DNA from 2 places in the Paenibacillus sp. IHBB 3054 genome. Region 1 is predicted to be linked to the other one. Evidence: riboswitches for the same ligand, from Rfam matches in the RefSeq annotation. Region 1 holds a riboswitch; the other holds the start of a gene.
What was found. A riboswitch is a leader RNA that binds a small molecule or an ion and turns the genes downstream of it on or off. The one in region 1 is predicted to bind S-adenosylmethionine.
Positions count from the first base shown of each region.

Region 2: another riboswitch for S-adenosylmethionine. It lies ahead of ACQ76X_RS14200 (methionine ABC transporter ATP-binding protein); the one in region 1 lies ahead of metA (homoserine O-acetyltransferase MetA).

Region 1 covers NZ_JBOFBG010000014.1:62,390-66,955, reverse strand. Annotated here, with positions in the region: gene ACQ76X_RS16955 (aminotransferase class I/II-fold pyridoxal phosphate-dependent enzyme) at 150-1,328, opposite strand; gene metA (homoserine O-acetyltransferase MetA) at 1,394-2,311, opposite strand; SAM riboswitch class I at 2,430-2,563, opposite strand; gene corA (magnesium/cobalt transporter CorA) at 2,990-3,925, shown strand; gene ACQ76X_RS16940 (immunity 53 family protein) at 4,023-4,319, opposite strand; gene ACQ76X_RS16935 (HRDC domain-containing protein) at 4,537-4,566, opposite strand, start outside.
Region 2 covers NZ_JBOFBG010000010.1:169,938-174,503, reverse strand. Annotated here, with positions in the region: partial or broken gene ACQ76X_RS14210 (UbiD family decarboxylase) at 1-857, shown strand, start outside; gene ACQ76X_RS14205 (Cthe_2314 family HEPN domain-containing protein) at 993-1,733, shown strand; SAM riboswitch class I at 1,823-1,965, shown strand; gene ACQ76X_RS14200 (methionine ABC transporter ATP-binding protein) at 2,067-3,083, shown strand; gene ACQ76X_RS14195 (methionine ABC transporter permease) at 3,122-3,751, shown strand; gene ACQ76X_RS14190 (MetQ/NlpA family ABC transporter substrate-binding protein) at 3,804-4,566, shown strand, end outside.

The DNA.
Region 1 (4,566 bases):
ATCACAATCAGGGCGGCTTGAGAAACTTTTTGCGTACACGAGATTCCTCAGCCGAGGCAGGCATGTTTTTACATTCCTAATAAAACAAAAAACAGCAGCACCATCAAGCGGCGCTGCTGCCGGTACCTTTATCATCCGTCTGTTTTTACTTAATTCGCAGCTTCCTCAAGCTCGATCCGCGCTGCTTCCAGCGCCTGGCTGAGATCGCTCTTCAGATCATTCACATGCTCTATTCCGACGGAGAAGCGCAGCAGGCGGTCATCCACGCCTACGGCATCGCGAATCTCGACTGGAATGTCGGCATGGGTCTGCACCGCCGGATAGGTCATCAGCGACTCGACACCGCCCAGGCTTTCGGCGAAGGCGATCAGGCGGATATGGCGGAGCAGCGGCTCCACATATCTGGCGTCTTTTACCTTGAAGGAGAAGATCCCGGTGTTGCCGGAGGACTGGCGGTTCTGAATCTCGTAGCCCGGGTGATCAGGCAACCCCGGATGGAATACCTCTGCAATAGCCGGGTGCTCCAGCAGATAATGAGCCAATTCCAGCGCATTGCTCTCATGCCGCTCCATACGCAGGGCCAGCGTCTTCATGCCTTTCATCAGCTGGTAGCTGTCATTTGGTGCAAGCACGGCGCCCAGAGAGTTATGAAGAATGGCCATTTCTGCCGACAGCTCGGTGCCCTTGGTAACGATAAGACCCGCAAGGACATCGTTATGGCCACCCAAATATTTGGTGGCACTGTGGACAATAATATCCGCGCCGAGTTCCAGCGGACGCTGGAAGAACGGGGTAAGCAGCGTATTGTCTACGATTGTGAGCAGCCCATGGCGGCGGGCCCACGTACACACGGCTGATACATCCGTAATCATCATCAGCGGATTGGTCGGGGTTTCAATAAATACAGCCTTCGTATTCGGAAGGCGTGCCGCTTCCAGCGCATCAAGATCGTTTGTATCCACATAGGAGGCTGTGATCCCGTACTTGGACAGAATCCGCTCCAGCAGCCGGTATGTTCCTCCGTACAGATCCAGCGAGACCACCAGATGGTCACCATGCCCGAACAGCGCAAACACTGTGGTCAGCGCAGCCATCCCGGAGCTGCAGGCAAAACCGGCGTCCCCGGATTCCAGCTCCGCAGCCGCCTCTTCCAGCACGGAGCGGGTTGGGCTTTTGGTGCGGCTGTAGTCAAAACCTGTGCTTTGTCCGAGTCTAGGGTGGCGGAATGCCGTTGCATTATAAATCGGATAATTTACTGCCCCTGTAGCGGGATCTTCCTGTGAACCAATTTGCGCCAGTCTGCTTTCAATCCTAAGTTTCTCGTCCATCTGTAAGCCTCCTAAATGTGGTGTGAATTATTCTATATAGTGTGAAGCAGTTAACGTCTTCTCCTTTAAATAATCGGCCCAATATCGTAAGGAGTCTCCTGGTATACATAGTAATTGAGCCAATTGGCAAACAATAAGTTGGCATGGGCCCGCCAGACGGCCGGCGGTGTGCGCTGCGGATCATCCTTTGGATAGTAATGCTTCGGCAGTGCGACATCCATCCCCTTGGCTACATCCCGGTCATACTCCCATTTGAGGGAAAAAGGATCATATTCAGAATGACCGGTAACGAAAATCTGTCTGCCGTCATGTGTCGCTACCAGATAAATCCCGGCTTCCTCCGATTCGGCCAGAATCTGCAGATCCGGATTAGCGAGGATATCCTCACGGGAAATGTCGGTATGGCGGGAATGTGGAACATGGAACACTTCGTCAAATCCGCGCAGCAGCTTGACGTTATTATGGCTCAGGGTGTGCGGGAAAACTCCGAAGCATTTCTCGTCCAAGCTAACCTTGCGCACTCCAAAGTGGTGATACAGTCCTGCCTGGGCAGCCCAACAGATATGCATGGTCGACGTAACGTTGTGTTTGCTCCATTCGAAGATTTCTTTCAGCTCTTCCCAGTAGTTCACATCCTCGAACTCCATCTGTTCTACCGGGGCGCCGGTAACAATTAATCCATCCAGACGGCGGTGGCTGATTTCGTCAAAGGTTTTATAAAAGCTCTTCAAGTGCTCTGCCGAAGTGTTCTTGGAGGTATGGGAGCTGGGATGCAGCAGAATCACATCAACCTGAAGCGGCGAGTTTCCGATTAGGCGCAGCAGCTGCGTTTCCGTTGTTTCCTTAGTCGGCATTAAATTCAGAATAGCGATTCTCAAGGGGCGGATGTCCTGGTGGAAGGCCTGGCTTTCATCCATTACAAAGATATTCTCCCCGGATAATACCTCTTTGGCCGGCAAGCTGTCGGGAATTTTAATTGGCATTGTTGTGTCCACTCCTTAACTGAATTTGAGTGCCGCTAATACGGCTTGTGTTTAAAATACAACCAAAAAAGACCTTTCTCGGGCGAGAAAGGTCATAGATTTGCAGTCATATGCGCCTCTCTCATCTGCCAGAGAACTTCTGCCGGGATTCAAATATCCCCTGCAAAGCTTCCGCAAGAATTAGCACCGTGCGTTCACACGCCGGTTGCCGGGTTTCATCGGGCTAGTCCCTCCACCTGCTCTTGATAAGATTTAGCTGTATTCAGTTAGAAAAATCTAAAATGTCAAACGTTGTTTTTCTTAAAATTCACTTTAAATCATGAACCTCCTTTTCGTCAAGTCCATACAATGCTAAAGAGCCCCTGAAAAGTGAAAAGAATTTTGCTTGAAAGAGGCATACCCCGGCGTTATACTAGACAAGTGTTTCATACCATAAATGACGAAAAGAAGAGGTGAGAGAAGAATGGAAGGCGACCCGGGTGCGCAGTTAAGCGTGCAAAGTGAGCTACCACACAGGATTAACATCAGCTTGCCGGCGGCGGGAGCAGTTCTTCTTCATGCTCTCGAAACGTCATTTGGCCTGATTCATTGATTGTACCACCGGCCAAGCTGATTTTTTTCTCTGTGCTTTAATTAGCATATCCCTGGAGAAGACCGGGGACAGAAGGAGTGAATCAGATGAAAATCCGGCTGGTGAACGCAGGGGTTTTTACAACTATTGAGGATATTGAAGAAACACTGACAGCCCCTACAGAGGGCTTCTACTGGATTGATGCGGATGTTGAGGATTTGGAGCTGCTTCAGCCCCTATACAATCTGCATGACCTGGCCGTTGAGGATTGCCTCAGCGAAGAGGAGCAGCGCCCGAAGATTGAAATTTATGAAAGCCATTATTTTATAGTTGTCAACAGTATCCGTTTTGATGACGAGGAGATTTTCCTCCGTGCACTGAACGTGTTTCTCGGCAGACATTACATTATTACCGTCACCAAACAAAAGATCCATGAACTGCGTGTGCTGAAACCCATCCTGTGGGAGCAGGAGGTCAGCGAGCCAGACCGCTTCCTGTACCATCTGATCGACACTGTCGTGGATAACTATTTCTCCGTCGGCGACCGGATTGAAGTGCGGATTGAGAAGCTGGAAGAGGATATCCTTATGCATACCAAGAAATCGCATCTTAGCGAGATTATCGGTCTGCGCAGCGAAATTCTCTGGCTGAAGAAGATGCTTGGACCGCAGAAAGAGGTTATCAACACCCTAAATAAAAAAGACCTCCGCCTGATCGATGACCAGCTGCAGAAGTATTTTAGCGATATTTATGAAAATGCGGTCAAAATCTCTGAAACCTTCGAGACCTACCGCGATCTTATGGGCAACTTGCGCGAGGCGTACCAATCGAGTATTGCCAACCGTGCCAACGAAATTATGAGAGTATTTACAGCCATTACAACGATATTCATGCCGCTGACCGTAATTACCGGGATCTACGGGATGAACTTTGACAATATTCCCGAGACCCATTCAGAGTACGGCTACTATGGCGTTATTGCCGTTATGGTGACGCTCGGCTGCGGGATGCTGTTTGTTTTCCGCAAAAAGGATTGGCTATGAACAACAACGGGCGAATACGCTAGGCGAAGGCACCAGTACCGCAAGGGAATGGAAGCCTTCGTCTTTTTGTTTAGAAGAAGCTGAATAGCATCATTTCCTAATCTTCGTTAAGCATTGCCCATTGCTGAAATATTTGTAGGATCTCTTCTAAATTGTTCACTCCTCCTCTTCCCTGGAAAATATTATCGCTTACCTTACCGTATACCCAGTCGACATCCGACCTGTCAATATTCAGCAGTTCAAAACCTTTATCCTCCAGTTCGGTTCCCCCCAGAAAAATGTCAACAGACCACCCGGGATTATCAAGTGTCGTGATGCTGACAACCTGACTGTGTTCCCAATCTCCGTCACATTGCCGTGAATACCACACTTCAAGCCATTGTAAGACATTCATGTATACAGCTCCAATCCAGAATATGTTCAGCGGCGATCCGCAAATCCCCTTTGATCATCTGCCTAAAGGTTAATGTTCATTACCCTGTTTGCATATTTTGTAATACAAATCAAAAAAAAACCTAAGCGGAACTCTCTCCTGCAAGGGAAAAATCCCGCTTAGCTACAATTCTTTCGCTTAGGCAACTTCATTTCGCCTCGGCATCGAAAGCCTTATTCTAAAACCCCGTAGCCATTTCCACTCCGTT
Region 2 (4,566 bases), on a different contig from region 1:
GATGCGATTTATCCGGCAAACCCCGCCAGGAGGATTATTATTTGAAGGATTTTCTTCAGCGCCTCCTGTCCCCGGCCTATCCGCTGCTGATGCCGTCAGTCAAGGCGCTGTGGTCTTATACCGAAGCCGGCTCGCATTCGCTCGCATCCGCCGTTGTGCGCGAAAGCTATTCGCGCGAAGCGCTGGCATCGGCTTTCCGCATTCTGGGAGAAGGCCAGCTGTCTTTGACCAAATTTCTGCTGCTGACGAATGAGCCGGTGGATCTTTGCGATTTCCCCAAGCTGCTGGAGACGGTACTGGAGCGTTTCGATCCGCAAACTGATCTGGTTGTGCTGAATAATACGGCTCAAGATACCTCGGATTATACCGGACACAAGCTGAACCGCGGCAGTAAAGGCGTAATGATGGGCGTCGGATCCCCGGTTCGGGTGCTTCCCCGTACCTATAATGAGGGAGTGCTTCCCGGAATTACCGGCGTTGTTCCTTATTGCGGAGGATGTTTAACGGTATCGGGTGCATCCTATATAGACGACCCTGAACTTCCGCTGAGACTGATCGCCGAACTGCGCCACAACGAAACAGAATGGCCGCTCGTCATCCTGGTGGATCACGCCGCTGAAACCGCTCAGACGCAAACCTCCTTTCTGTGGACTGTGTTCACCCGGTTTAATCCGGCGAGCGATATTTACGCAGAATCCGAGGTTAACCGCCATCACATTGGCTATAAGCTGCCGATTGTTATCGACGCCCGCATGAAGCCTGATTATCCGGATGAGCTGGAACCGTGCGGGGATATTGTGAAGGTGGTCGACCAAAAATGGAAGAACTATTTTCCGATGCTCGCAAAACTAAGTTAATGCTTCCGAAGTTAGTTTTGTACGAAGAAAAATCAGGAAGAATTGCTCACAAAACTAAGCGAATGCTTCCGAAGCGAGTTTTGTACGAAGTAGATTCAGGATGTAATGCTTACAAAACTTTGAGGAGGACAAAACATGCTGCGGATATTACTGGGAGAACCGCCGCGCGAGAACGGCGGTGTACTGGCTGAAGCCATGGACAACATGGCGAAGCTTGCAGCGATGCTGCGCAAGGAAATGAACGCGCATGAGGACCACGACCATGAATACCGCAAGCTGGAGATATGGACGCGCGGGCTGATTTCCTCCCTGGACGAGTTGGAGCAAAGCTGGTTCGCGGCAGCCTTTTACCGGAAATTGGTTGTTGCCGGTTATATGGATGATATGACGGTGATCGAGCAGGGCGATTATGCCCGGTACGTTTATTTTTATAAAAACGGCTTTATTCGTGTCTTCTCACTGCTGGACAAGCTTGGAACTGTATTGAACAGTCTGTATAATCTCAACACGACCAAGGTCAAAGCCCATTTCTCGTATTTCACCGTGTTGCGGCAATTTCAATTGCTCAAAGCGCATGCGCCGCTGGCGGAAGAACTGGAGAATATCAAGAACTCTTACCGGGAGCCGCTGCAGAATCTGCGCAAACGCCGCAACGCCGAAATTCATTATATGAATGCGGAAATGCAGGATGATCTCTGGCAAAGACATCAAGGCCTGCATGACAAAATTCAGCTTGAAGATTTGGACAGTCATCTGGAGGATTTGAAGCAGTGCCTCGAGATGGTGTGCAAATCTTTAAGCGCTTCGTTCCGTTACAGCAATGAGCAGTGGCGTAAAAACGCGGCAGCCTTGAAAGCAGGGGACGGCACCAAGTAAAACTTTCCCTTTGACAAAAAACCTGAAACTTACTATACTTAGGCATGCATTCGTTTCTCACAGAGAACGGCAACTAATTTCATATCATAATCTTATCGAGAGCGGCGGAGGGATAGGCCCGATGAAGCCCGGCAACCGATTTGTGTAACACGCGTCAATCCGCGTTTTAGATGAATGTCATGGTGCTAATTCCTACAATACCGCGCGGTTTGCGGTCTTTGGCAGATGAGAAGGCATTGTTAATAAACGCACAGGGCCTCTTGCGATCTGCAATCGATCGTAAGAGGTCTTTTTGATGTTATAGAAATAGAAATAAAGAGAGGGGGACAGCAATTGATAGAGCTAAAAGGTTTAACCAAGGTCTACGGAAAAGGCAGCAAGGCCGCTACAGCGCTCTGGGATCTGAACCTGTCCATCAAAAAAGGTGAGGTTTTTGGAGTAATCGGCCATTCCGGAGCGGGAAAAAGCACCCTAATCCGCTGCATTAACCTGCTGGAGCGTCCGACAGAGGGTGAGGTATGGGTGAACGGTGTGGATCTGACGGCGCTGAATCAGAGGCAATTGCAGGTGCAGCGGCGTAAAATCGGAATGATTTTTCAGCATTTCAATTTGCTCACTTCGGCTACGGTATACGATAATATCGCTTTTCCGCTGCGGCTGATGGGCACTCCGGGAAAAGAAATTGACCATAAAGTGAAGGAACTGATAACACTGGTTGGTCTCGAACAACATCTGAACAAATATCCTGCCCAGCTGTCCGGTGGACAGAAGCAGCGGGTGGGCGTGGCCCGTGCCTTGGCCAGTGATCCGGATGTGCTGCTATGCGACGAAGCGACCTCGGCGCTGGATCCGCAGACAACGGATTCCATCCTGCGTCTGCTGCTCGATATCAACAAGCGATTCAATCTGACGATTGTGCTGATTACGCATGAAATGCATGTCATACAGAGCATCTGTGACCGGGTCGCAGTCATTCATGGCGGCGGTATTATCGAGCAGGGGGATGTCGCAGAGGTATTCCTGAAGCCCAAGCATGAAGTAACCAAGGAGTTTATCCGTAGTGAAACTCAGCAGGACGGGCCTCTTCGGGCGGCCATTGATGCAGTGAACGGTGAATTCGGCAAGGCCGTCAAGATTACCTTTTTGGGACAAAAAACGTACGAGTCTACCTTGTCCCATGTGGCCCGCGGCACCGGGGTCAACTTTGCGATTTTGCAGGGGACAATCTCCACAATTAAAGATGTGCCTTATGGCCAACTGATTGTCCGTTTTGAAGGGTCTCCTGAAGCGGTTGAAGCCACAATCGCCGAGTTAACGGCGCAGGGGCTTGATGTGGAGGTGATTTCATAGTGGGCGGCTTGAATTTTAATACGATTAATTGGGAAGAAATGCTCGATGCTACAGTGGCTACACTAAAAATGTTGGCATTTTCCGGAATATTCACAATTATTCTTGGTTTACCACTCGGAATTGTGTTATATTTATGGGGAAGAACAAATAACATTGTTATCAGGGTTATTTACTCGGTATTATCGCTGCTTGTAAACATCCTGCGTTCCGTTCCATTTCTCATTCTAATGGTAGCATTGATTCCTTTCAGCAAGTCGATTATGGGGACTTCGATAGGTGTGCTCGGTACGATCCCGGCGCTGGTCATCGGTGCGGCTCCGTTTTTTGCCAGACTGGTGGAGACGGCACTGCGTGAGGTTGACCGGGGCGTGATTGAAGCAGCACAAGGAATGGGAGCTTCCACAGGGCAGATCGTTATGCGTGTGCTTTTGCCCGAGGCTCGTCCAGGCTTGCTTGCCGGAGTGACCATCACTCTCGTTACGCTCGTTTCCTACACCGCGATGTCGGGTATGATCGGCGGCGGCGGTCTTGGTGACCTGGCAATCCGCTACGGTTATTACCGGTATGAGAAAGAAGTTATGATTATCTCCGTAGTGCTGATGGTTATACTAGTTCAGCTGCTGCAAATGGCCGGAGACCGGCTGGTCAAATTTTTCACCCGGAAATAAGGTACGTCCATATATAGCCTTATTCATACATTTAATAAAGGGGGATTTACAGATGAAGAAAGTACTGCTCACATTTTTCAGCTTGACCTTGGTATTGGTGCTGGCTGCTTGCGGCAACAATAACAATACCAATAACGTGGCCAATTCCGCCGCAACGAATGCACCATCAACAGATGCTTCTGCAGAACCAACGACCGAACCGGCTGCAGAACCTGTAACCCTCGTGGTCGGCGCATCTCCTGTGCCGCATGCTGAAATTCTCAAGGCTATCGCTCCGCTGCTTGAAGCACAAGGCATCAAGCTGGAGATCAAAGAATTTACAGACTATATCCTGCCGAACACACAGCTTGCCGAAAAGGCACTGGATGCGAACTTCTTCCAGCACAAGCCTTACCTTGATGACCAGAACAAAAAGAACGGCTCGGATCTGGTATCGGTAACTGCTGTTCACGTTGAACCTTTCGGCGCTTATTCCAAAAAAATCAAATCGATTGACGAACTGGCTGACGGCGCGAAAGTAGCGATTCCGAACGATGCCACCAACGGTGGACGCGCACTGATCCTGCTGGCTAAAAACGGCCTGATCACCTTGAAAGACGACACTAATATCACTTCCACCAAAGCGGATATTACCGAAAACAAAAAGAAACTTGAGATCATTGAATTGGATGCAGCAATGCTGCCACGCCAGCTTGATGAAGTGGATATTGCTCTGATCAACACCAACTTTGCACTTGAAGCCGGCCTTGTTCCAACCAAAGATGCATTGTTCATTGAAGGAGCAGATTCCCCTTACGCCAACCTGCTGGTATCCC